3 regions of the Microbacterium sp. NPDC057741 genome follow, and region 3 is predicted to be linked to each of the others. Evidence: riboswitches for the same ligand, from Rfam matches in the RefSeq annotation. Region 3 holds a riboswitch; each other region holds the start of a gene.
What was found. Region 3 has a riboswitch for thiamine pyrophosphate ahead of thiM (hydroxyethylthiazole kinase). Riboswitches for the same ligand answer to the same signal wherever they lie in the genome.
Positions count from the first base shown of each region.

Region 1: it holds a riboswitch for thiamine pyrophosphate, as region 3 does, so the genes downstream of both, thiO (glycine oxidase ThiO) here and thiM (hydroxyethylthiazole kinase) in region 3, are expected to answer to the same signal.
Region 2: it holds a riboswitch for thiamine pyrophosphate, as region 3 does, so the genes downstream of both, ACFVDO_RS09380 (ECF transporter S component) here and thiM (hydroxyethylthiazole kinase) in region 3, are expected to answer to the same signal.

Region 1 is NZ_JBHVJW010000001.1:1,427,862-1,435,588, reverse strand. It holds gene ACFVDO_RS06935 (TetR/AcrR family transcriptional regulator) at 1-26, opposite strand, end outside; gene ACFVDO_RS06930 (DUF4188 domain-containing protein) at 92-589, shown strand; gene ACFVDO_RS06925 (hypothetical protein) at 602-1,150, opposite strand; gene ACFVDO_RS06920 (DUF6882 domain-containing protein) at 1,191-1,910, opposite strand; gene ACFVDO_RS06915 (MFS transporter) at 1,977-3,248, opposite strand; gene ACFVDO_RS06910 (HpcH/HpaI aldolase/citrate lyase family protein) at 3,261-4,064, opposite strand; gene thiE (thiamine phosphate synthase) at 4,096-4,779, opposite strand; TPP riboswitch at 4,797-4,898, shown strand; gene thiO (glycine oxidase ThiO) at 4,892-6,073, shown strand; gene thiS (sulfur carrier protein ThiS) at 6,076-6,318, shown strand; gene ACFVDO_RS06890 (thiazole synthase) at 6,331-7,146, shown strand; gene ACFVDO_RS06885 (ThiF family adenylyltransferase) at 7,143-7,727, shown strand, end outside.
Region 2 is NZ_JBHVJW010000002.1:510,073-517,799, reverse strand. It holds gene ACFVDO_RS09400 (hypothetical protein) at 95-700, opposite strand; gene ACFVDO_RS09395 (hypothetical protein) at 735-1,325, opposite strand; gene ACFVDO_RS09390 (energy-coupling factor transporter transmembrane component T family protein) at 1,360-2,148, opposite strand; gene ACFVDO_RS09385 (ABC transporter ATP-binding protein) at 2,145-3,599, opposite strand; gene ACFVDO_RS09380 (ECF transporter S component) at 3,602-4,249, opposite strand; TPP riboswitch at 4,243-4,352, opposite strand; gene ACFVDO_RS09375 (D-alanyl-D-alanine carboxypeptidase) at 4,415-6,793, shown strand; gene ACFVDO_RS09370 (ABC transporter ATP-binding protein) at 6,860-7,727, opposite strand, start outside.
Region 3 is NZ_JBHVJW010000007.1:227,081-234,807, reverse strand. It holds gene ACFVDO_RS18890 (bifunctional hydroxymethylpyrimidine kinase/phosphomethylpyrimidine kinase) at 1-1,151, opposite strand, end outside; gene thiM (hydroxyethylthiazole kinase) at 1,148-1,999, opposite strand; TPP riboswitch at 1,991-2,084, opposite strand; gene pheT (phenylalanine--tRNA ligase subunit beta) at 2,154-4,658, opposite strand; gene pheS (phenylalanine--tRNA ligase subunit alpha) at 4,658-5,707, opposite strand; gene ACFVDO_RS18870 (GntP family permease) at 5,742-7,160, opposite strand; gene ACFVDO_RS18865 (gluconokinase) at 7,258-7,727, shown strand, end outside.

The sequences.
Region 1 (7,727 bases), on a different contig from region 3:
GCGGTGTGTGCGATGGGTCTTGCCATGGACGTCATCCTATCGTAACGTTGTTGCATAACAGCGTTACATAATTCTGGGAAGAGGAGACACCATGGCTCAGCACGTGCACCCCGGACGATTCACCGCAGCACCCGATCGCACGGACATCACTGTGTTCCTGATCGGCATGCGCGCCAACCGCTGGTGGCAGGTGGGGAGGGTCGGGTGGACCGCGAGCAGGATGGCGCCCATGCTGCGTCATCTCGCCACGCATCCCGACGCCGGCATGCTCGGTGCGCACAGCTGGTTCGGGCGGACCACGCTGCTGCTGTCGTACTGGGAGAGCCCGGAGCACCTGCAGCGATTCGCCGCCGACCGCGATGCGCCGCACCTGCAGCCCTGGCGCGACTTCATGCGCACTCTGCAGGGCACGGGGAGTGTGGGCGTCTGGCACGAGACCTATCAGGTTCCCGTCGCCGACCTCGAAGCCGTCTACGTCGACATGCCCGCGTTCGGCCTCGCAGCGGCGACGACGCACGTGCCGGTCGGGCCCGGCATGAAGACCGCACGTCAGCGACTGGGGCGCGGGTCCGGAGTGAAGGCGGCGTGACCGCCGCCGGACTCAGAGGTCTTCGAGCATCCGTCGCTGCTCGGGGGTGAGGCCGTCGTCGAGCTCCTCCCGGCCGGCCTTCGTCGCGGGCGAGTCCGGCGCCGTCGGCGTCGCGGGGGCGGACTTGCCGGTGATCTTCGCCGAAGTCGCGTCGTAGACCTCGGCGGCCTTCGCCCGGATCCGGTCATCGAAGCGGTCGTAGATGACCCAGCCGATCAGCAGCACGATCGGCGGGAGCACCCAGCCCCAGAAGAAGCCCCGCACGGAGACGCCGCTGAGCAGCACGGTGGCCACCCAGACGATCAGTTCGACGAGGAACACGATCGCGTACTGCACGAGCTTCTCGCCGAAGCCGGATCGCTCGCCGGCGGACTTCGCCGCAGAGGAGCGGAAGCGCTTCAGCAGCCACGGCTTCAGCGCGAGCGCCGCGACCGTGAGGATGACGGCCGCCCAGAGGGCGTTCCAGCCCACCCGCACCGAGGGCAGCACCAGGCCGAGCACGAGCAGCACGGCGACGTTGAACACGTAGAGCGCCGCGAAGCGGACGATGGCGTTGCGCATGCGCCCAGCTTCGCACACCGGCCCCTCGCTGAGGGAGTGGTCAGGCGGCGGCGAGGGCGCTCTCGATGCCCGCGATCCGCGCCTGCGCATCGAAGCGGAAGGTCGCCGAGCCCGTGGCGTCCGTCACGGTCGCACCGGTGAACGCGTCATCGGTCCACTGCAGGTTCCATGCGGCGAGCCGTGCGAGATCCCACACCGAGGTGCGCGGGTCGGGCAGCTCGGTCGACGCGAGGATCCGGGGGAGTGCGACCACAGCGTCGGCGACGGTGAGCGGGCCCAGCACTCCGTCGAGCACGAAGACCGCGCGGGTGCCGGCTCCGGCATCCGCGGCGAAGTAGGGGGCGCGACCGGTGAGCTCGCCCGCGACGCCGCCCACGACGTGCGCGGCGTCGATCACCCAGGCGTCGATGTCGGCGATGCCGGCGGGAAACGGCGTCTCGCCCTCGGCGAGCGCGGGCAGCCCGTACTGGGATCCGTAGTCGCGCAGCTTCACGGCGATGCCGTCTGGGGCGCCCATCGGGTGCGCCCAGCCCCACAGCACCGAGCGGGCCTCGGGTGCGACCGAGGCGATCAGGTGCGCGGTCGCGGTGATGCGGTGCGCCGGGTCGGCGACCGAGATGAAGGTGATCGTCCCTGCGTTCAGGTCTGCGTCCCACCGGTGCTCGCCGAGGGCGTCGACGGCCATCACGAACTGGTCCTGGCGGAGTGCGGAGAAGAGTGCCGCCCGGGCGGCGAGCGGGCGCAGGGCATCGAAGGTCATGCACTCAGTGTGCTCCCGGACGCTATGAATCGCACCCTGCGCGCCTTTGAACGCGCCCGGGAACCGCTATGAGTGCGGCGCGATCGCGCCCTCGGCGCGCCCCATCCGCCAGACGCTCGGCACCGCGAGCGCCGACAGCGCGATCACCGCGTACAGGATGCCGGAGGTGACGAGCACCGTCGCCGGGTCGGCGCAGGTGATCAGCCAGCCGTACACCAGCGTTCCGACCGGCATGACCACGAAGCTGCCGAGCATGTCGTAGCTGGACACGCGGGAGATCTTGTCGCCGGGGATGTTCTCCATCATGGCGACGCTCCAGCCCGTGCTGAAGATCTCGCTGCCTGCGCCGGCGAGGAACGCAGCGATCGCGAGCAGCACCACGACAGGATGCACGCCGAGCACCGTGAGGGGGACGGCGAAGACCGCCATGCCGATCATGCCGAGCCGCAGTGGCCGGCGCAGCGGGAAGCGCATCAGGATCAGTGTCATCAGGAGCACGCCGAGCCCTTCGGCGCTGACCACCCAGCCCCAGCCGGAGATGCCGAGCCTGTCGTCGTTCTTCGCGATGTACGGTCCGACCACGCCCCACGCGCCCACGTGGATCGCGTTCATGATCATGAAGGCGAGCACGATGGTCCACAGCCAGGAGCGGCTCCAGAACTCGGTCCATCCGGTGCGCAGATCGGCGAACAGCGAGAACTCACCGGTGCCGGACGGCGGCGGCAGCTTCACCATCGCGAGGATCGGGATGGCGGCGAGCCACCCGATCACCTGCACGACCATCGCCCACGCGGGCCCGACCGTCGCGACGAGCAGTCCGGCGATCACCGGGCCGCCGATCGTGACGGCGGACCGCACGAACGACAGCATCGCGTTGGCCTGCTGCAGGTGTGCCGGCGTGGTCAGCTGCGGGATGAGCCCCTGCATCGCGGGCAGCACGAACGCGGTCGAGGCGCCGTTGACCGCAGCCAGGCCGATCATCGCGGGAATGCTCGCGGCGCCGGTGAACAGGAGCACCGCGACCGTGCCGATCGAGAGGATGTCGAGCACGTAGCAGACCTGGATCACCAGTGCGCGAGGCAGCCGGTCGGCGACCACGCCGCCGAACAGCACGAACACGATGTTCGCGATCGTGAACGCGGCGAGCACGTAGGACAGGCTCTCCGGATGATTGTCGATGCCGAGCACCGCGAACGCCAGCGCGATCGACGACATCGACCCGGTGATCAGCGTGATCGCCCGCGCGAGGAAGAACCAGCGGAAGTTGCGGTCGCCGAGCGCCGCGAGGCCACGGCTCATCGGGCGGGTCTCAGGTGCGGCATCCGTCGATTCTGGCACGTGCGACGCGCGTCAGTACGACGCGCGCTGCGCAGAATCGGATGCCGGGATGAAGCGCGCCGCCAGCGCCTCGGAAGCCCGGGCGAGCAGTGCGACGTCCGCGCCGACCGCGATGAAGTCGGTGCCGTGCGCGATGTACTCCTCGGCGGCGACGGGGTCGAAGGCGTTCACGCCGACCGGCTTGCCGGCGCCCTTCACCGCGGCGAACGCGCGGGCGACTGCGGCGAGGACGTCCGGGTGCGTCTGCTCACCGAGGTGCCCCATCGACGCGGCCAGGTCGCTGGGACCGACGAACACGGCGTCGACGCCGTCGACGGCGGCGATCTCCTCGGCGGCATCCACACCGGCGGCGGTCTCGATCTGCACGACCAGGGTGGTGTGCGAATCGGCGTCCTGCAGATAGCCGTCGACGCGGTTCCAGCGCGCGCTTCGCGCCAGCGCGCTGCCCACGCCGCGCACGCCGGCGGGCGGGTACCGCACGGCGCGCACCGCGGCCCGCGCCTCCTCGGCGGAGGACACCATCGGCACGATCAGGTTCTGCGCACCGAGGTCGAGGACCTGCTTGATCATCACCGTGTCATTGAACGGCACGCGCACGACGGGTGTGATCGGGTAGCCGGCGGCGACCTGCAGCTGCACCAGCACGGAGTCCAGAGTGTTGGCGGAGTGCTCCATGTCGATCAGCAGCCAGTCCAGCCCCGACCCCGCGGCGATCTCGGTCACCAGAGGTGAACCCGTGCAGGCCCACATGCCGACGAGGGCGCGGTCGCTCTCGGTCAGTCGCGCGCGGAAGGTGGGTGCGAGCTGCAGTGCCATGGATGCTCCTCTGTCGTCTTCGATGGGTGGGTCAGGATCGTGTGATCGCGGCGCGCAGGTCGGCGGCCGCCGCCGCCGGGTCGGAGGCCTCGGTCACGGCGCGCACGACGACGACGCGGGTCGCGCCCGCGGTGCGCACGTCGTCGAGCCGAGGGCCCGCGCCGATGCCGCCGATCGCGAACCACGGCTTCGCGGAGCCGGCCGCCGCGCGCAGCGGCTCGAGGCCGATCGCCGCCCGGCCGGGTTTCGTGGGCGTCTCCCACACCGGGCCGACGCAGAAGTAGTCCAGGCCGGGGTCGGCGTCGGCAGCGGCGGCCTGCTCGACCGAATGCGTCGATCGGCCGATCACAACATCGGCGCCGAGCAGCGCCCGCGCCTGTGCAGTGCTGAGGTCGCCCTGTCCGACGTGGAAGACGTCGGCACCCACGAGCGCGGCGATGTCGGCGCGGTCGTTGCACGCGAACAGCTTCCCGTGCCGGCGGGCGACATCTGCGAGGACCTGGAGCGCAGCGACCTCCGCCCGCGCCTCGAGCTGCTTGTCGCGCAGCTGGATAATGTCCGCGCCGCCGGAATAGGCCGCCTCGAGGAAGTCCTCCAGATCGCCGGTGTCGGTGCGCGCGGTGGTGCACACGTAGAGCCGGGCCGCCTCGAGACGCGCGAGCCGCTCGGACCGGGACAGGGACGGCACTGTTACGACGGGGTGCGGATCGGCGATGGTCACCCCTATAGGGTAGAGGCGTCCGCGGGAGCCTGCTGAAGGCTGAGAGGGCCACGTGCCGACCGCTGAACCTGATACGGGTCATGCCGTCGTAGGAAAGGGCACGCAGATGCGCATCGCTGTGATCGGCGCGGGGATCATCGGCTCGGCGACCGCCGCCGAACTGGTCGGCCGCGGCCACGATGTCACCCTGTTCGACCCCGAGCCCGGGAACGGCGCCAGCCGTGCGGCTGCCGGGATGCTCGCGGCCACGGCCGAGACCGCCTGGGGGCAGGACGATCTGCTGCCGCTCGCGAGAGAGTCCGCCACACTGTACCCGGGATTCGTCGCCTCTCTGGAAGCGGCGAGCGGGCACGATGTGGGGTACGGAGCCACCGGCACACTCGCCGCAGGCGTCGATGCCGCTGATCGCGCCGCTCTCTTCGAGCTCGCCGAGCTGCAGAGCTCGCACGGGATGCCGGTGCAGTGTCTCACTGGCAGCGCGGCGCGCGAGCTCGAACCGGCGCTCGGACCTGCGGTGTCCTCGGCGGTCCTCGCCGACGGCGACCACCGGATCGATCCCCGCCGAGTCACCGGCGCGCTGCGAGACATCCTCGGCGAGCGGGTGCGCGCCGAGCGGGTCGGGGGTGTCGTCCGTCGAGACGGCCGTGTCATCGGCATCCGCCTCGAGGCGGGGGAGAACGTCGAGGCCGACGTCGTGATCGCGGCCGCCGGACTCGGCGTGACCGACATCGACGGGCTGCCCGCACTGCCCCTGCGGCCGGTATGGGGCGACATCCTGCGCCTGCGCGTGCCCGCTGCGCTGCGCCCGCTGCTCACCCGCACGGTGCGCGCGCTGGTGCGAGGGCGCGCCGTGTACCTGGTTCCGCGCGACGACGGCACGGTCGTGCTCGGCGCGTCCGTGCGGGAAGGGGGAGTCGCGGGTGTGCAGGCAGGCGAGGTTCTCGCCCTGCTGCGCGACGCCGAGGCGGTGCTGCCCGGCATCTCGGAGTGCGAGATCGTCGAGATGCTCGCACGCCCGCGCCCCGGCACGCCCGACGCGCTTCCGCTGCTCGGCCGCCCTGAACCCGGGCTGGTGATCTCCGCCGGCTATGACCGGCACGGTGTGCTGCTCGCGCCGTGGGCGGCGCGCCTCGGCGCCGATCTCGCCGAGGGCGTTCCCCTCGACGGGGCGACGGCTGCGATCCTCGACCCGCTGCGTTTCCCGGATGCCGGGAACAGGCCCGTGGCCGCATCCGAGCACCTCACCCCACCCGCGGTCGCCGAACTCGCCGGCGTCAGGAAAGGCTGATCATGACCATTGCCATCCGAGTGAACGGGGACGCGACAGCCGCAGTCCCCGACGACACCCTGCTGGATCTCGTCGCGCGGCTCACCGGGCACGACCTGCAGTCCGACGGCTCGCGCGTCGACGGCGGGCGCCTCGGCGTGGCCGTCGCGGTCGGCGGCGCCGTCGTGCCGCGCAGCCGTTGGTCAGCCCGCCGCGTCGCCGAAGGCGACGAGATCGAGATCGTCACCGCTGTCCAGGGCGGCTGAGAAGGAGCACCCATGAGCATCGTCAGTACGCAGGACCTCGCCGACCCGTTCCTCGTCGCGGGGGAGTCGTTCTCGTCCCGCCTGATCATGGGCACCGGGGGTGCGACCAGTCTCGCCCTGCTCGAGGACGCTCTGGTCGCCTCCGGCACCGAATTGACCACCGTCGCGATCCGCCGGTTCTCGCCGCAGGGCCGGGACTCGGTGTTCGCGCTGCTGGAGCGCCTCGGCATCCGCGCCCTGCCGAACACTGCCGGCTGCTACACGGCGCGCGACGCGGTGCTCACCGCTCAGCTGGCCAGGGAGGCGCTGGAGACCGACTGGGTGAAGCTCGAGGTGATCGCCGACGAGGAGACCCTGCTGCCCGATCCGATCGAGCTGTTCCGCGCCACCGAGCAGCTCGTCGCAGACGGCTTTCGGGTGTTCGCCTACACGAACGACGACCCTGCGCTGGCGCGCCGATTGGAGGATGCCGGTGCGAGTGCCGTGATGCCCGCCGGGTCACCGATCGGCAGCGGCCTCGGCATCCTCAACCCGCACAACATCGAGACGATCGTGCAGCGCGCATCGGTGCCGATCGTGCTCGACGCGGGCGTCGGCACGGCGTCGGATGCCGCGCTCGCGATGGAGCTCGGTGTGGATGCCGTGCTGCTGGCAAGCGCGGTCACCCGGGCGCACGACCCGGCGGCGATGGCACGGGCGATGCGCGGCGCGGTCGAGGCCGGTCGACTCGCACGCGGGGCGGGGCGAATCCCCCGGCGCCCGCTCGCTCTCGCGTCCTCGGCCGTGGACGGCCTGATCGCCGCTCGCCCCTCCGAGGCGGATCTGTGAGTCTGCCCGCCCTCGTGGAACCCGGGCCGCCGCTGTCGCAGGTCAGGGCGGCGCGCTTCGCCCGCCATGTGACTCTGCCCGGCGTCGGCGGGGAGGGCCAGCGGCGCATCGCCGCCTCCCGTGTGCTCGTGATCGGCGCGGGCGGGCTGGGCGCCCCGATCATCCAGTACCTCGTCGCCGCGGGGGTCGGCCGGATCACGGTGATCGACGACGACCGGGTCGAGCGCAGCAACCTGCAGCGCCAGGTGCTGCACGGAGAGGCCGACCTCGGCCGCGCGAAAGCGGTGTCGGCACAGGATGCGGCCGCGCTGCTCGACCCCTGCATCGAGGTGACGGGGACGGTCGGCCGCCTCGACCCCGGCAACGCCCTCGAGCTGTTCTCCGCACACGACCTGGTGCTCGACGGCAGCGACAACTTCGCCACCCGTTACCTCGTGAACGACGCGGCCGAGCTGACCGGGACGCCCGTGGTGTGGGGAGGCATCCATCGCTTCAGCGGGCAGCTCAGCGTGTTCCTGCCCGGGCACGGGCCGATGCTGCGCGACCTGTTCCCCGATGTCCCCGAGGCCGACGCGATCGAG
Region 2 (7,727 bases), on a different contig from region 3:
GTACGACGCCGAATAAGCATGCGGAGAGCGCCGGATGCCGGAACGGCACCCGCGCGAAGATCACCGGTCGGCCGAGGTCGGCCGCCGATGCGGATCAGATCGCCGGATGCAGCGGCGGCGCGCGGCCGCGGAGCAGAGAGAGGAAGGGTGCGGCGGGGAGAGTCTCCTGCGCCGACGATGCGCAGCGCGGCGACGAGACCCGGGGCAGCGCCACCGGAGTCGCGTCATCCAGGCGACTGCGCAGCCAGCGCACGGCCAGGACGGCCAGATCGCGCAGCCCCAGCAGCATCCGCTCGCCGCGATGCAGCGCGAGGATCGTGAGCAGTGCGGCGCACGCGTGGCCGAACCACATGCTGCCGTCGGCGACCAGTTGCGCGGCGACGCCCGTGGTCTCGGGCAGCTGCAGGGCCGCGCCGTGCACGTGCCCGCCGATCGTTCCGGTCGGGGTGATCATGCCGAGCACGAACAGGCCGTGGAACAGAAGCTGGCTGACGATCACCGAGATCGACAGGCGCAACGCCGACAGCCTGCGTCCGGCGAGCAGCACGCTGACCATGAGCGAGAGCAGCCATGGCACGAGGATGCCCAGCGGGCCCGGCATCGCGCCGCCGGCGGTGACGTGCGCGGCGAGGGCGACGAACGTCGCCGTCGAGGCGGCGGCGAACCCGCGGATGACCGCGGGTCTCCTGGATGGGCGCACGGCTCCATTCTGTCAGAGCCCGCGGCCGGCTCGATCAGAGCCGATCGGGCGCTGCGGGATCGATGTGGATGACCGAGATCTCGCGAGTGTTCGCGTCGTACATCGTCGCCTCCCACACCGGAGAGCCGTCCGCCTCGACGACGCGCAGTTCGATGACGCGAGGATTCGGCCAGGTCTCGCCCGAGTTCCGCGCCGCCATGAGGATGCCGGGTTCGGCGCCCTTCAGCTCGGCCTCGGTGAGGGTCACGTAGTGCTCCTGCACCAGTTCCCTGGTGTCCGCTTCGAGCAGCGCCTCACGGCCGCGCGTGGGGTCGGAGAGCCCGTCATCCAGTCCGTCGTATGCCGGATCGGCGCTCGTGACCCGCCACATCCAGTGGCCTTCGCGGTACTCCAGGCGGATTGCGACGATCTCCCCGCCGATGCCGGGGATATCCTCCCCCGCGGTCCCCTCGAGCCAGTCCGACGGCCAGGCGATCGCCACGGGCACACCGCTGGGCGGGAACTCATCGCCGGGGCCGTACCGCTCGCTCGTTCCGGCGCTGCACGCGGTCACGGACAGCACGAGCAGCAGCGCTGTGAGCAGCGCCGCCGCCCGTGGCATCCGGGTGCCGAGCTGTCGCGTCATGCCGCCCACCATAGCGGGCGCGTCGCGAGCGTCATCACGACCCGATGAAGCGGAACGTTCCCGCGGCGACGGCGGCGGCGAGTGCCGCCGCCATGATCAGGATGCCGCCGAGCACCGCGACCGCGTCCCGCGGGTGCAGCCGGGACGGCCGAGACCACGTGCGCGGGATGTCGGAGCCGAACCCGCGCGCCTCCATCGCCATCGCCAGCTTCGAGCCGCGGCGCACCGCGAACACCAGCAGCACGAACGCCATCGAGAAGAACCGCCTGACCGCGCCGTGATCGCCGACGCCGCGCGCACGGCGGGCGAGACCCATCGTGCGCCAGTCGTCGAGGAACAGCCCGAGCATCCGGGTGCCGGCCAGCACACCGAGCACGAACCTGCTGGGCAAGTGGGCGACCTGTGCCAGTGCATCGGCCACTTCGGTCGGATCGGCACGACCGAACAGCAGGATCGTCGGCAGTCCCAGGGCGATCACACGCAGGCTCACCGCGAGGGCCAGACGGATCGACTCCTCGCTGATCGTGGCGACGCCGAAGCTCCAGTAGACCTGTCCCTCGGGTTCCGCGTAGAGCAGCATGCTCAGACCCGCGATCGGAGACATCGCCGCGAGCAGCCCCATCCGGCTCAGCACGGTGCGCAGCGGCAGCCCGGTCAGCGGGATGCAGAGCAGCTGCAGCGCGATCGCGACCAGGCCGCTGACCACGTCGATCGAGGCGAACAGCGGGATCGACAGCAGCAGCGCGAGCAGGATCCGGGTGACCGGATTCACTCCGTCGAGCCACGCGGCTCGGGTCTCGGTCGGGGCGATGACGGCGCTCATACCGACACCGCCTGACCCAGCACGATGCGCCGGTCGCCCAGGTGCCCTGCGACGGCTTCGTCGTGCGTGACCGCGACGATCGACGTCCCCCGCGCGACCTCCTCCTGAAGGAGCAGGACGAGCTCGATCCATCCACGCCGATCCTGTCCGAACGTCGGCTCGTCGAGCACGATCACCTCGGGCGTCGCGGCCAGCACGGTGGCGACCGACAGCCGGCGCTTCTGGCCGCCGGAGAGCGTGAACGGGTTGGCCTCGGCGAGGTGATCCAGATGCAGCCGCTCGAGCAGTCCGTCCACGACGGCCTTCGTCCGATCCGCCGACCAGTCGAGGGCACGGGGTCCGACCGCGAGCTCCTCGCGGAGCGTCTGCGCGAGGAACTGGTGCTCCGGCTCCTGGAAGACGGTGCCGATACGGGTAAGGAGTTCGCGCGAGGTCCAGCGGAACGGACGGAGCCCGCTCCTGCCGCGCAGCTGCTCGGCCGCGGTCACCGAGCCCGCGAGCTCGGGCAGGAGACCGGCCAGCGTGAGCGCCAGCGTGGACTTGCCTGCACCGTTCGGTCCGGTGATCACCGTCGCGGATGCCTGCGGCAGAGCCAGTTCGAGACCGGCCTGCACGACCGTGCGGCGCTCGCGCCCGATCGCGAGCCCATGCGCCTCCAGGACCGGGTCGCCCTCCGAGCGCGGCAGCGCAGGAAGATCGATGGGAAGGTTCGGCACCCACACGCCGGCATCCGCCAGCGTCTGCGCGTACCGGCTGAAGACGTCGGCGGGCGGGCCGTCGGCGAGCAGCCCGCCGTCTGCGGCGAGCACGATGACGCGGGTGATCAGGTCGGACCACACCTCGGTGCGATGCTCGACGACGACCAGCGTCGCCCCGGTCTCGGCGACGACGCGGGCGACGCTCTCGCGCACCTCGGCGACGCCCGCCGGATCGAGGTTCGCCGTCGGCTCATCGAGCAGCAGCAGCCCCGGCCGCATCGCCAGCGCGCCGGCGAGCGCCAGCCGCTGCTTCTGCCCGCCGGACAGAGCCTTCGTCGGCCGCTGCAGCGGCACATCCAGGCCGACGGCGTCCAACGCCTCCGCCACACGGCCGGGGATCTCGGATGCCGGGACGCCGAGGTTCTCGCATCCGAAGGCGATGTCGTCGCCGACCTTGGAGAGCACGACACCGGCATCCGGATCCTGCAGCACGAGGCCGATGCGTCCGCGGCTGCGCTCCGGGAGCTCGCCGTCGACGAGCAGGCTGCCGGTGCGCTCGCCCTCGTCGGCGTCGCCGAGAAGACCGGCGAGACCGGCGAGCAGCGTGGACTTGCCCGCGCCGGAGGCGCCGAGCAGCAGCACGCGATCCCCCGGTTCGATCGTGAAGGTCGTGGCGCTGACCGCGGGAAGGCGGCGTCCGGCGTATCGCCAGCCCCAGTCGCGCGCGGTGACCCTGGCGGGACCTGCGCTCATGCTCAGACCTCGCGGCGCGCTTCTCGGCCGGCCGCGAAGCGGCTGAGCGCACCGGTGGACGCGAGCGCCCGCACCAGGAACCAGCCCACCACACCGGCCAGCAGCGCGCCCGAGACGATCAGGGTGCCGAGGTAGATGGCGTTGAACTCGAACGACTTCAGGATGTTCGGTGAGCTGCCATAGAACAGCTCGAAGACCCAGGCCGCTGCGGCCGCGCCGACGCCGGCGAGTGCAGCGACGCCGATGCCGAACCGTCGGTATGCGAACAGGGCGAAGATCAGCTCCGCACCCAGGCCCTGCACGATGCCGGAGAACACCGTCGAGACGCCCCAGACGTTGCCGATCAGCATCGAGATGATCGCGGCGACGACCTCGACGACCAGCGCGGCGCCGGGCTTGCGGATGACGAGCCCGCCGATCACGCCACCGATCAGCCAGATCCCGACGGCGATGCCGCCGAGGCCGGGGGTCAGCGCGTCGGCGGCGCCGAACCAGGCGCCACCGACGATGTTCCAGGCCCAGAACAGCAGACCGACGGCGACGCCGAGAACTGCGGCGACGACGATGTCGACGACGCGCCAGCGCAGGTTGCGCGACGGAGCGGCCTTCTCGACGATCTTCTCGCTCGGGACGGATGTGGACGCACTCATATGGAACTCCTCCCTGCGCCGGCATGATCCGGATCAGGTTCGACGGTCGAAGCGCGGTTCGCTTCCTCTCAGCCCGGCACGCCGGACTCCCGTGGTTGTGCCTCGATCATAGCCACCTCCTGACACGGAGGGGCGAGTCTCAGACTCATTGGGTAGCGTAAGCGGGTGACCATCGACGATCCCTCTACGCCGCCGCGCACGCGTCGCGAGGCGCGGGCGCAGACCGGCTCCCACCGGGGCGTCGAACCGTCCGGCATGAACGCGTTCTTCCAGGGCGCCGGCGGCGCTCCCCACGGCGCCGGCCGCGAATCGGCGACCCGGAACGATACGGAGCTGCCCGGTGGCGGTGACCCTGTGCTTCCCGGCCAGGGTCAGGAAGGCCACGAAGAGCCCCCATCGAGCACCGACATGCTGCGCACCCTGTTCGGCGAGCCTGACCAGGACGGCGAGCCCGAGGAGACCGGACCTGTCGGGGACGACGCCTTCAGCCGCGCCATGTTCGGGATGCCGACGACCTCGGATCCCTCGTCACCGGCTCAGCCGGTGCAGCCGACATCTGCGGCCGATGCGCGCACGGCCACAGGACTGGACGCGCGGTTCGGCGCTGCGACGCCCGTCTCTGCGACGCCAGTCGCTGCGACGCCCGTCTCTACGACGCCCGTCCCGGCACCCCCCGTCGCTGCGATGCCCGGCTCGGCGCCGGCCGACCCCGTGTCCTACGCAGCTGAACAGTTCGACCCTGCCGACGACGCGACGCGGGTCGCTCCGGTCGTCACGGGGATTCCGGGATGGAACGACGAAGCCACTCAGGCCGCCGTCGGTGGTGCCGGTGACGCGTACCCCGCGCTGCAGACGGCCGACGATGACGCCGCTCGCCTGTCCGCCAGCCTGGCGTACTTCGCCGCCGCGGATGCCGCATCCGCCGCATCAACCGTCGGCCTCGCAGACGCCGGCCTCGCCGGATCCGCAGACGTCGCCGCCGCAGCATCTGCGGGGACCGTCGACGCAACCGCAGATCTGGGCGCAGCATCTGCCGCTGCCGGCGCAGCCCTCGTCGGTGCGGCTGCCGTGTCATCCGCCGAGACCCCCGCATCCACAGCCCCCCTCGATCTGGCGGGCCTCGGCCTCGACCCTGATGATGACCCCGATCTGGACGAAGAGCCTGCGACTCTGACGCCCGCCGCGTGGGCAGACGAATCGCACACCGCTTCCGCCCTGACCTGGATCGACACCGCCGCGGTACAGGCACGGACCAGGCCGCCGACGCTCGCGGTGCGGACGGCCGCAGACGACGAGCCCGATCTGCTCAGCGACCTGCACACGAAGTCGGGTTGGCTGCGCCCGCGCGTGCTCATCCCGCTCGGGCTGGTCGGCGCCCTCGTCGGCGGTTACTGTGCGACCACCTTGCTCGCACCGCTCGACAACATCGCACCGACGATCGACCCGGTGGCCGTGAAGATCGATCCGGCTCCCGCCGCGGCGATCACCTGGCCCAAGGGCGGCAACTCGGGAATCGATGTGCAGGGCTTCGCGACCGCTGCCTCCAGCGGTGAGAAGACGCCGATCGCCAGCATCTCGAAGATCGCCTCGGTCATGATGGTGCTCGAGAAGATGCCGCTCAAGCCCGGCGAGCAGGGCCCGTCCTTCGACTTCACCCGCAGCGACGGGCGCGAGTACTGGCAGTACCTGCGGTCGAACCAGTCGGCGCTCGACGTGCCGGTGGGAGGCTCGCTCACGGAGTACCAGATGCTCCAGGGCATCCTGCTCGGCTCCGCCAACAATTACATCGACCGGCTGGCGGACGAGATCTGGGGCTCGAAGGATGCCTTCGCCTCGGCTGCGCACCAGTGGTTGTCGGACCAGGGCCTGGACGACACCACGATCATCTCGCCCTCCGGGCGCGACGACCGCAACAGGTCGACGCCGGCCGACCTGATCGACCTGAGCCAGATCGCGATGCGCAACCCGGTGTTCGCGGAGATCGTCGCCACCAAGTCGGTGAACCTCCCCGGTGCCGGCGAGGTGAAGAACACGAACAAGATGCTCGCGGAGGACGCAGGAGTGGTCGGCATCAAGACCGGCACTCTCGGCGACGACTGGAACCTGGTCACGGCGAAGGACGTGAAGATCGGTGACTCCACCGTGCGCCTGTTCGCCGTCACCCTCGGTCAGGGCAGCAACAACAAGCGCGTCGCCGCAAACCGGGCGCTGTACGCCCAGGTCGAGAAGACGCTCGCGGATCAGCCCGTGACCGTGCCGAAGGGCACGGTGGTGGGCACGGTCGACACGGTCTGGGGCGAGCGCAGCGATGTGATCACCGACTCCGACGCCAAGGTCGTCATGTGGAACGGATCGCCGGCCGGGGCCAAGGCCGCGCTGAAGCTGGGCGATGCGCAGAAGGCCGGCACCAAGGTCGGCTCGCTCACCGTGACCGGGGCGGTCGACACCGCGAAGACGAACGTCTCGCTGAAGAGCTCGGTCGAGGACCCCTCAGCGTGGTGGCGCCTGACGCATCCGCTGGATCTGTTCGGTCTGAACGACTGATCACCGCCGCCGCTGCTGCGCGAGAGCGCCCGCCCCCTCTCGGGGACGGGCGCTCTCGCGTTGGGGTCAGGCCCGGTCGTCGGACTCGGAAGCCCGCTGATCCTCGCCCTCGGCGACCTCGTGCACGAACTCCGTCACGGGCAGCACCGGTGCGGCGCCGGTACCGGGAACCGGAACCTCCTCCGCCTCGCCGGTGACGATCACCGGGGTCGACGCGGTGAGGGCGTCCTCGGCGTCGATGTCGGACGCGGCCTGCTCGAACTGCGACTGGTACAGACGCCAGTAGGCGCCCTGCGCCGCGATCAGCTCCTCGTGGTTGCCCTTCTCGACGATGTCACCGTGCTCCATCACCAGGATGAGGTCGGCGTCGCGGATCGTGGACAGACGATGCGCGATCACGAACGACGTGCGTCCCTCGCGCAGTGCCGCCATCGCGTGCTGCAGCAGCAGCTCGGTGCGGGTGTCGACCGCCGACGTGGCCTCATCGAGGATGAGGATCGACGGCTGCGACACGAACGCACGGGCGATCGTGATCAGCTGGCGCTCACCGGCCGACACGTTCGAGGCATCCTCGTCGAGCTTGGTCTCATATCCCTCGGGGAGGGCGTGCACGAAGCGGTCGACGTACGTCGCCTTGGCCGCGGCGAGCACCTCCTCGTCGGTGGCGGATGCCTGACCGTAGCGGATGTTCTCCAGGATGCTTCCGGCGAACAGCCACGGGTCCTGCAGCACCATGCCGGTGCGCGAGCGCAGGTCTTCACGGGTCATCTCCGCGATGTCCTGACCGTCGAGCAGGATACGGCCGCCACTGAGCTCGTAGAACCGCATGATGAGGTTCACCAGCGTGGTCTTGCCCGCACCGGTCGGGCCGACGATCGCGACGGTCTGCCCCGGCTCCACCCGGAACGACAGGTCGGTGATCAGCGGACGATCC
Region 3 (7,727 bases):
ACGCCGTGGCGCTCCGAGAGCCTGCGCGCCTGCTCCTGGGCGGCATCCCAGTCTGCGGCCGGCGGCTCGCCTGCGAGCACGGCCAGCTCGGGCAGATTCGGCGTGACGACGTCGGCGAGCGGCAGCAGCACGCGGAGCGCGTCCTCGGCCTCGGCGTCGAGCAGCCGGTCCCCGCTGGTGGCGACCATCACCGGATCCAGCACCACGGTCTCCGGCCGGACCGTGTCGAGCCAGTCCCCCACGGTGCGAATGATCTCCGCGCTCGCCGGCATCCCGATCTTGACCGCGTCGACGTCCACATCGTCGGCGAGCGCATCCAGCTGGTCGCGCAGGAACTCGGCCGGCGGCACGTGAACTCCGCGCACGCCCTGCGTGTTCTGCGCGGTCAACGCGGTGATCGCCGCCATGCCGTAGCCGCCGTTCGCGGCGATTGATTTGAGGTCGGCCTGGATGCCCGCTCCGCCGGACGGGTCGCTCCCTGCGATGCTCAGCACCCGCGGCGGACGGTCGCCGTGCCATGCGCGCAGGAACGCACGCGTCGCCGCGCGCGGGTCCGCCGCGGCGCAGATCGCCGAGACCACCGCGACGCCCACGGCGCCGGCAGCGCGCAACGGGGCGACATCGTCCATGCCGATCCCCCCGATCGCGACGCAGGGCAGCGGACTCTGCGCGGCGAGGGCTGCGAACCCGGTGACGCCCAGAGCGGGCGGATGGTTCGGCTTGGTGGTGGTCGGATGCACCACGCCGACACCCAGGTAGTCGACGGTGCCGGCAGGCAGGGCGCGCACCGCATCGAAGTGCGCGGCGGTGTTGGCGGTGAGGCCGACGATCGCGTCAGGGCCGAGCGCGGCACGGGCGTCGAGCACGGAGGCATCCGACTGGCCGAGGTGCACACCGTCCACGCGGGCACCGCGGCGTCGCGCCTCCAGGGCGGCGTCGAGTCGGTCGTCGACGACGAGCAGCGCGCGGCCGGAGATCACATCCGACAGCTCGACGAGCTGGTCGACGATCTCGGCGTCGGTGGCGTCCTTGTCGCGCAGCTGCACGATGCGCGCGCCGCCGGCCACGGCCTCGACGACGACCGCCGCGACACCACGCGGGCCGCTCAGCGCGGTATCGGTGACGAGGTAGAGCGAGAGGTCGAGACTCATCGGACGACCTCCGGCGCGGCGATCTCGACGCGAGCGTCGTCGAGATCATCGGACGAGATCACGGCGAGCGCATCGAGCAGCGCTACGGCGAAGCTGCCGGGGCCGTCCGACGCGGCGGCCGCGCGCTCGGCGGCGATCTCGTAGACGAAGGATGCTGCAGCCACCGCGTGCAGCGCCGGGATGCCAGTGCCGCGTGCGGCGCCGAGGAACGCGGCCATGACGGCGCCGAGCGCACAGCCGCCGCCGGTGACCCTGGTGAGCAGTGAGGTGCCGTTCGCGATCCGCACCTCGGTCTCGCCGTCGGTGAGCAGATCCACCGGCCCCGAGACGGCGACCACGCTGCCGTGCTCGCGCGCCAGGAGACGTGCCGCCTCGGCCGCGGCATCCGTCGTGTCGGTCGCGTCGACGCCGCGCCCGCCGGCGCTGAGACCCGCCAGCGCAAGGATCTCCGACGCGTTCCCGCGGATCGCGGTGGGACGGCGGCCGACCAGGTCGCGGGCGAGGTCGGTGCGGATCGGCAGCACGCCGATCGCGACAGGGTCGAGCACCCACGGTGTACCGGCGGCGGAGGCTCCGCCCACCGCTTCGAGCGTCGCGGCGCGCTGCTCCGGCGTCGGGGTGCCCAGGTTCACCAGCAGCCCGGAGGCGATCGAGGCGAACATCCCGGACTCGCCGACGATGTCGACCATGGCCGGCGCCGCGCCGACAGCGAGCAGTACGTTGGCGGTGAAGCCGGTGACCACGCTGTTGGTGATGCAGTGGGTCAGCGGCGGGGCTGCGCGCAGCTCAGCCAGCAGGCGGGCGGTGTCCTCGAGGAGGACGGCGGGCGGGTGCAGAGGATCGCTCATGGGCGACATCCCTTCGCTAGTACGAACTAGATCAGGTTCGACGGGTGTGTTCTCAGCCGCAGATGCGGCACCCCGTGTCACTGCCCGCGAGTCTATCGGCATGCAGAAGAGCGGCACCCGCCGATGACGGATGCCGCTCTTCGTGATCGATCGATCAGTCGCGGATGCTCGCTCCGAAGCGCTCGGTCGCGACGGCGACGCCCGCGAGCTTGGCCTCGGTGGCCTCGGCCGCGGTGAGCGTGCGATCGGGAGCGCGGAAGCGCAGCGCGAAGCTCAGGCTCTTGGAGCCCTCGTCCACGCCCTCGCCGCGGTAGTCATCCACCAGGGTCGCAGCCTCGAGCAGGTCGCCGGCGCCCGCGACGAGCGCGGCGCGCACCTCGGATGCCGGCACGGTGGCGTCCACGACAAGGGAGACGTCCTGCGTGGCGGCGGGGAACGTGGACAGCGATTCCACCACGACGCGCTCGCCCGCCAGGGTCAGCAGGCGATCCAGGTCGAGCTCGAGCACCACGGCTCGGCCGGGCAGGTCGGCGTCCGCGGCGACCTGCGGGTGCAGCTCGCCGACGTATCCGATCTCCTCGCCGCGCACGCTCAGCGCACCGGCGCGACCGGGGTGCAGAGCAGCCCGCTGTGTCTGGGCCACATCGACGTCGACGCCGGCCGCGACTGCGATGACCTGCACTGCGTGCAGGGCGTCGCCGAGGCTGGCGTACTCGGCCGAGCGACCGGGCTGGCGCGGCGTGACGTTGCCGGTCAGCAGCACGGCGATGTTGCGCGGCTGCGGCGGGATCGACGCGTTCAGCTGCGCGAGGACCTCGTCGCTCGGACGCTGCGCCAGCGGCGGCACGAAGTCGGTGCCGTAGGTCACGCCCTCTTCGGGCGCGAACACCAGACCGGTCTCGAAGATCGCAAGGTCCACCAGGCCGCGCGCGATGTTGCGGTGCGCGGTCTGCAGCAGACCGGGCAGCAGCGAGCGGCGCAGGAACGGCGCCTGCCCGTCGAGCGCGTTCGCCAGACGGATGCTGGGCAGGTGCTCGCCCGACGCCGATCCGTGCAGGTCGTTCTGCGCCTCGGTCGTGAACGGGAAGGCCGGAGTCTCCACGAAACCGGCGGCCGCCACGGCATCCGCCACGCGCTTGCGGCCCTGCTGCAACGGGGTGTACCCGCGGCCGGACGGCGGGGTGGGCAGCACGGACGGTATGCGGTCGAGCCCATGGATGCGGGCGACTTCCTCGACCAGCGTCCACTTGTCGGTGAGGTCGGGGCGCCAGGTCGGCGGGATGACGAACCATCCCTCATCGGTAGAGCTGACCTCCCCGCCGATCATCTCGAGTGCGCCGGTGACCTCGTCATCGGTGTAGTCGACGCCGATCAGGCCCTGCGCGAAGCCGCGCGGGAGGCCGATGCCGGCGATCTCGACCTCGGCGAAGAGCGCTCCGCCCTCGTCGGTCAGCTCGCCGCCGGCGAGCTCGACCATCAGGTCGGCGACGCGGCGGGCCGCGACGAACGGGATCAGCGGGTCGACACCTCGCTCGAAGCGCTTGGACGCCTCGCTGGGCAGCTTGTGACGACGTGCGGAGCGCGCGATCGTCACCGGGTCGAAGGTGGCCGCCTCGATCAGCACGTTGCGGGTGGTGCCGCTCATCTCCGTGGTGCCGCCGCCCATCACGCCGGCCAGGCCGATCGGGCCTGAGCCGTCCGTGATCAGCAGGTCCTCGACGTGCAGCGCCCGATCCTGGCCGTCGAGCGTGGTCATCCGCTCGCCCTCGGTGGCGCGGCGCACGACGATGCCGCCCTGCAGCTTGTCCAGGTCATAACCATGAACGGGGTTTCCGAGCTCGAGCATCACGTAGTTGGTGATGTCGATCAGCACCCCGAGCGAGCGCATGCCCGCGAGCACCAGGCGCGCGATCATCCACGGCGGGGTGGGACGCGACGGGTCGACGTTCCGCACCACGCGTGCGACGAATTCACGGGCTCCCGCGTTGCCGCGGATCGGGTTCCGGTCGTCGACCGATACCGAGAAGCCGGAACCCGGCTGCAGCTCGGCGAAGTCGCGCTCGGCCGGGTCGCGGAACGCCCCGCCGGTGGCGTGCGAGTACTCCCGTGCCACGCCGCGCAGCGAGAACGCGTAGCCGCGGTCGGGCGTCACGTTGATGTCGACCGCGAAGTCGTCCAGGTGCAGCAGCTCGATGGCGTCCGTGCCGACCTCGGGATCGAGACCCAGCGTGGACAGCACGATGATGCCGTCGTGCTCGTCGCCGAGACCCAGCTCGCGGGCCGAGGCGATCATGCCGTCGGAGATGTGGCCGTAGGTCTTGCGCGCCGCGATCGGGAACGGGCCGGGCAGCACGGCACCGGGCAGGGTCACCACGACCTTGTCACCGGCGACGAAGTTGTGCGCGCCGCAGACGATGCCGCGGACGCCGCCGTTCGCCTCGCCGACGTCCACCTGGCACCAGTTGATGGTCTTGCCGTTGGACTGCGGCTCGGGCTCGACGGACAGCACCTGTCCGATGACGACGGGGCCGGAGATCTCGAAGCGGTGGATGTCCTCCTCTTCGAAGCCGACCGACACGAAGGACGCCAGGACGTCCTCCGGTGTGGCATCCGCTGCCACATCGACGTACTCGCGCAGCCATGAGATCGGAACGCGCATCACACCACCATCCCGAACTGCTCGCTGAAGCGGACATCGCCCTCGGCCATGTCACGCATGTCCTTCACATCGCTGCGGAACATCACCGCGCGCTCGACACCCATGCCGAACGCGAATCCGCTGTACACCTCTGGGTCGATGCCGGCCGCGCGCAGGACGTTGGGGTTGACCATGCCGCATCCGCCCCACTCGATCCAGCGCGCGCCGCCCTTGAAGGTCGGGTGCCACAGGTCGAGCTCCGCGGAGGGCTCGGTGAACGGGAAGTAGTTGGTGCGGAACCGAGTCTTCGCCTCGGCGCCGAACATCTGCTTGGCCACGTGGTCGAGGGTGCCCTTCAGGTGCGCCATCGTGATGCCCTTGTCGATGACGAGTCCCTCGAACTGCGTGAACACCGGCAGGTGGGTCGCATCGAACTCGTCGGTGCGGTACACCCGTCCCGGGCACAGCACGTAGATGGGCAGCTCACGGCCGAGCATCGACCGCACCTGCACCGGGCTGGTGTGCGTGCGCATCACCAGATGGCGGGAGCTCGGGTCGACGTAGAAGGTGTCCTGCTCCTGGCGGGCCGGGTGGTCCTCGTCGAAGTTCAGCGCGTCGAAGTTGAACCACTCGTGCTCGAGCTCAGGCCCCTCCGCGATCTCCCAGCCCATGCCGACGAAGATGTCGCTGATCTGCTCCTGCATGAGGGAGATCGGATGCCGGGCGCCGACACGCGCGTGCGAGGTGACGGCCGTGATGTCGACCCGCTCGGCCTCGAGGCGCGCGGCCGTCTCGGCCTCGGCGAGCTCGGCCTCCTTCGCGGCGAGCGCCTGCGAGACGCGCCCGCGGCCCTGGCCGACGAGCTTGCCGAAGGTGGCCTTGTGCTCGGGTGCGACCTGGCGCATCGACGCGTTCAGCACGGCGAGAGGCGACCCCTCGGCGACGTGCGCGGAGCGCGCGGCCTTCAGCTCTGCAGTATCGGATGCCGCGGCGATCGCCGCCAGCGCGGCGTCGACGGCGGACTCCACCGCCTCCGGGGTGATCTGGGGTGTTTCGGGAGACTCTGACACGAGAACCGAGTCTACCGGCGCGCCTGCGGCCCCCTCACACGATCAGGCCGAGCACCAGCACGCCGAGCAGGCCCACCACCGACACCGCGCACTCCATCAGGCTCCAGGTGCGGAAGGTCTGTCCGACCGTCATGCCGAAATACTCCTTGACCAGCCAGAAGCCGGCGTCGTTCACGTGCGAAAGGAACACGGATCCTGCGCCGATCGCCAGCACCATCAGCGCGACGTGCGTCGCGCTGAGGTCGCCGACCAGCGGAGCCATGATGCCTGCGGCGGTGATCGTCGCGACGGTCGCGGATCCGGTCGCCAGACGGATGACGACGGCGACCAGCCAGCCCGCGATCAGCAGCGGGATGCCGGAACCGGCGATGCCGTTGCCGATCACCTGCCCGACCCCCGAATCGACCAGGGTCTGCTTGAATCCGCCGCCCGCACCGACGATGAGCAGGATCGAGGCGATCGGCGCAAAGGCCGCGCCGGTCTCCTTCGACACCTCGCCCATGCTGCGCCCGAGGGCGGTGCCGAGCACGATCATCGCGTAGAGGGACGTGATCAGCAGCGCCTGCAGCGGCGTGCCGATCCAGACCAGGATCTGGCCGAAGAGCGAGCCGTCCGCCCCCGTCGCCTCGACGACGGTCATCAGCAGCATCAGCACAACCGGCAGCAGCACGACCGACAGCGCGACGCCGAACGACGGGCGCCTGCGCTCCTCCTCGCTCCGTTCGTCCACCGCGGTGAGCAGCTGGCTCGTGGCCTGAATGGGCACCCACCTGGCCATCGGCTTCGCGAGCACAGGGCCGGCGATGATCACGGTCGGGATCGCGACGATCAGTCCGAAGGCGAGGGTCAGTCCGAGGTTCGCGCCCAGCGCGTCGATCGCGATCAGCGGGCCGGGGTGGGGCGGCACCAGTCCGTGCAGTGCGGACAGGCCGGCCAGCGCCGGGATGCCGACCAGGATGACGGGCAGCTTCGCGCGCTTCGCGACGAGCATGACGATCGGGATCAGCAGCACCACGCCGACCTCGAAGAACAGCGGGATGCCGATGATGAAGGCGGCGAACGCCATCGCCCAGGGCAGCCGCTTCAGCGGCGTCTTGGCGAGGATGGTGTCGACGATCTCGTCGGCGCCGCCGGACTCGGTGAGGAATCTACCGATCACCGCGCCGAGCACGATCAGCACACCCACGCCGCCCACAGTCGCCCCGAGTCCCGCGGAGAACGACGTGAACGCGTGCTCGAAGCCCATGTTCGCGGTGATCGCCATCACCGCTGCGCCGAGCATCAGGGCGAAGAACGGATGCATCTTCACCCAGACGATCAGCACCACGATCACGACGATCGAGACGACCGCCGCGATGATCAGCTGCGTCGTGCCCGCAGAGGGCTTGATCGGATCTGCCAGAGGGAGGAGCCCGCTGAGCAGGGCTGATCCGGAACTCAAGGAAACGTGCATGACGAACTCCTCACTCACTGCGGCGGGTCGGCCCCGACCCGTGCCGTACCGCACACGCTAGCGGACGGATAGGATCGGCCGCGAGAGGGGTGAGCAGATGGCGCACGACGACGTTCCGACGACCCGCAGCATCACGATCGAGGATGCTCCCGACCCCTTCATCCTCGCGATCGACATCGGCTCGGGCTCCACCCGCTGCTGCCTCTACGACGCATACGCGCGGCCCGTGAAGAAGCGCATGGCGAAGGCCGATCACCTGTTCACCGAGGCCGCGGACGGGACCGTCGAGATCGACGCCGATCAGGTCACCGACGAGGTCGCCGACCTGATCGGGCAGGTCACAGAGGGCATCGCGCCCGGCCGCATCCGTGCCGTCGTGATGGACACGTTCGCCTCGTCGTTGGTCTGCGTCGACTCCGACGGCGGCGCGCTCACGCCCTGCTTCACCTACGCGGACTCGCGGTCCGCGCCCTACCTGGCACGGCTGCGCGCCCGACTGGACGAGACGGCCGTGCATCAGCGCATCGGCGCGCGCCTGCACACCAGCTACCACCCGCCGCGGCTGCT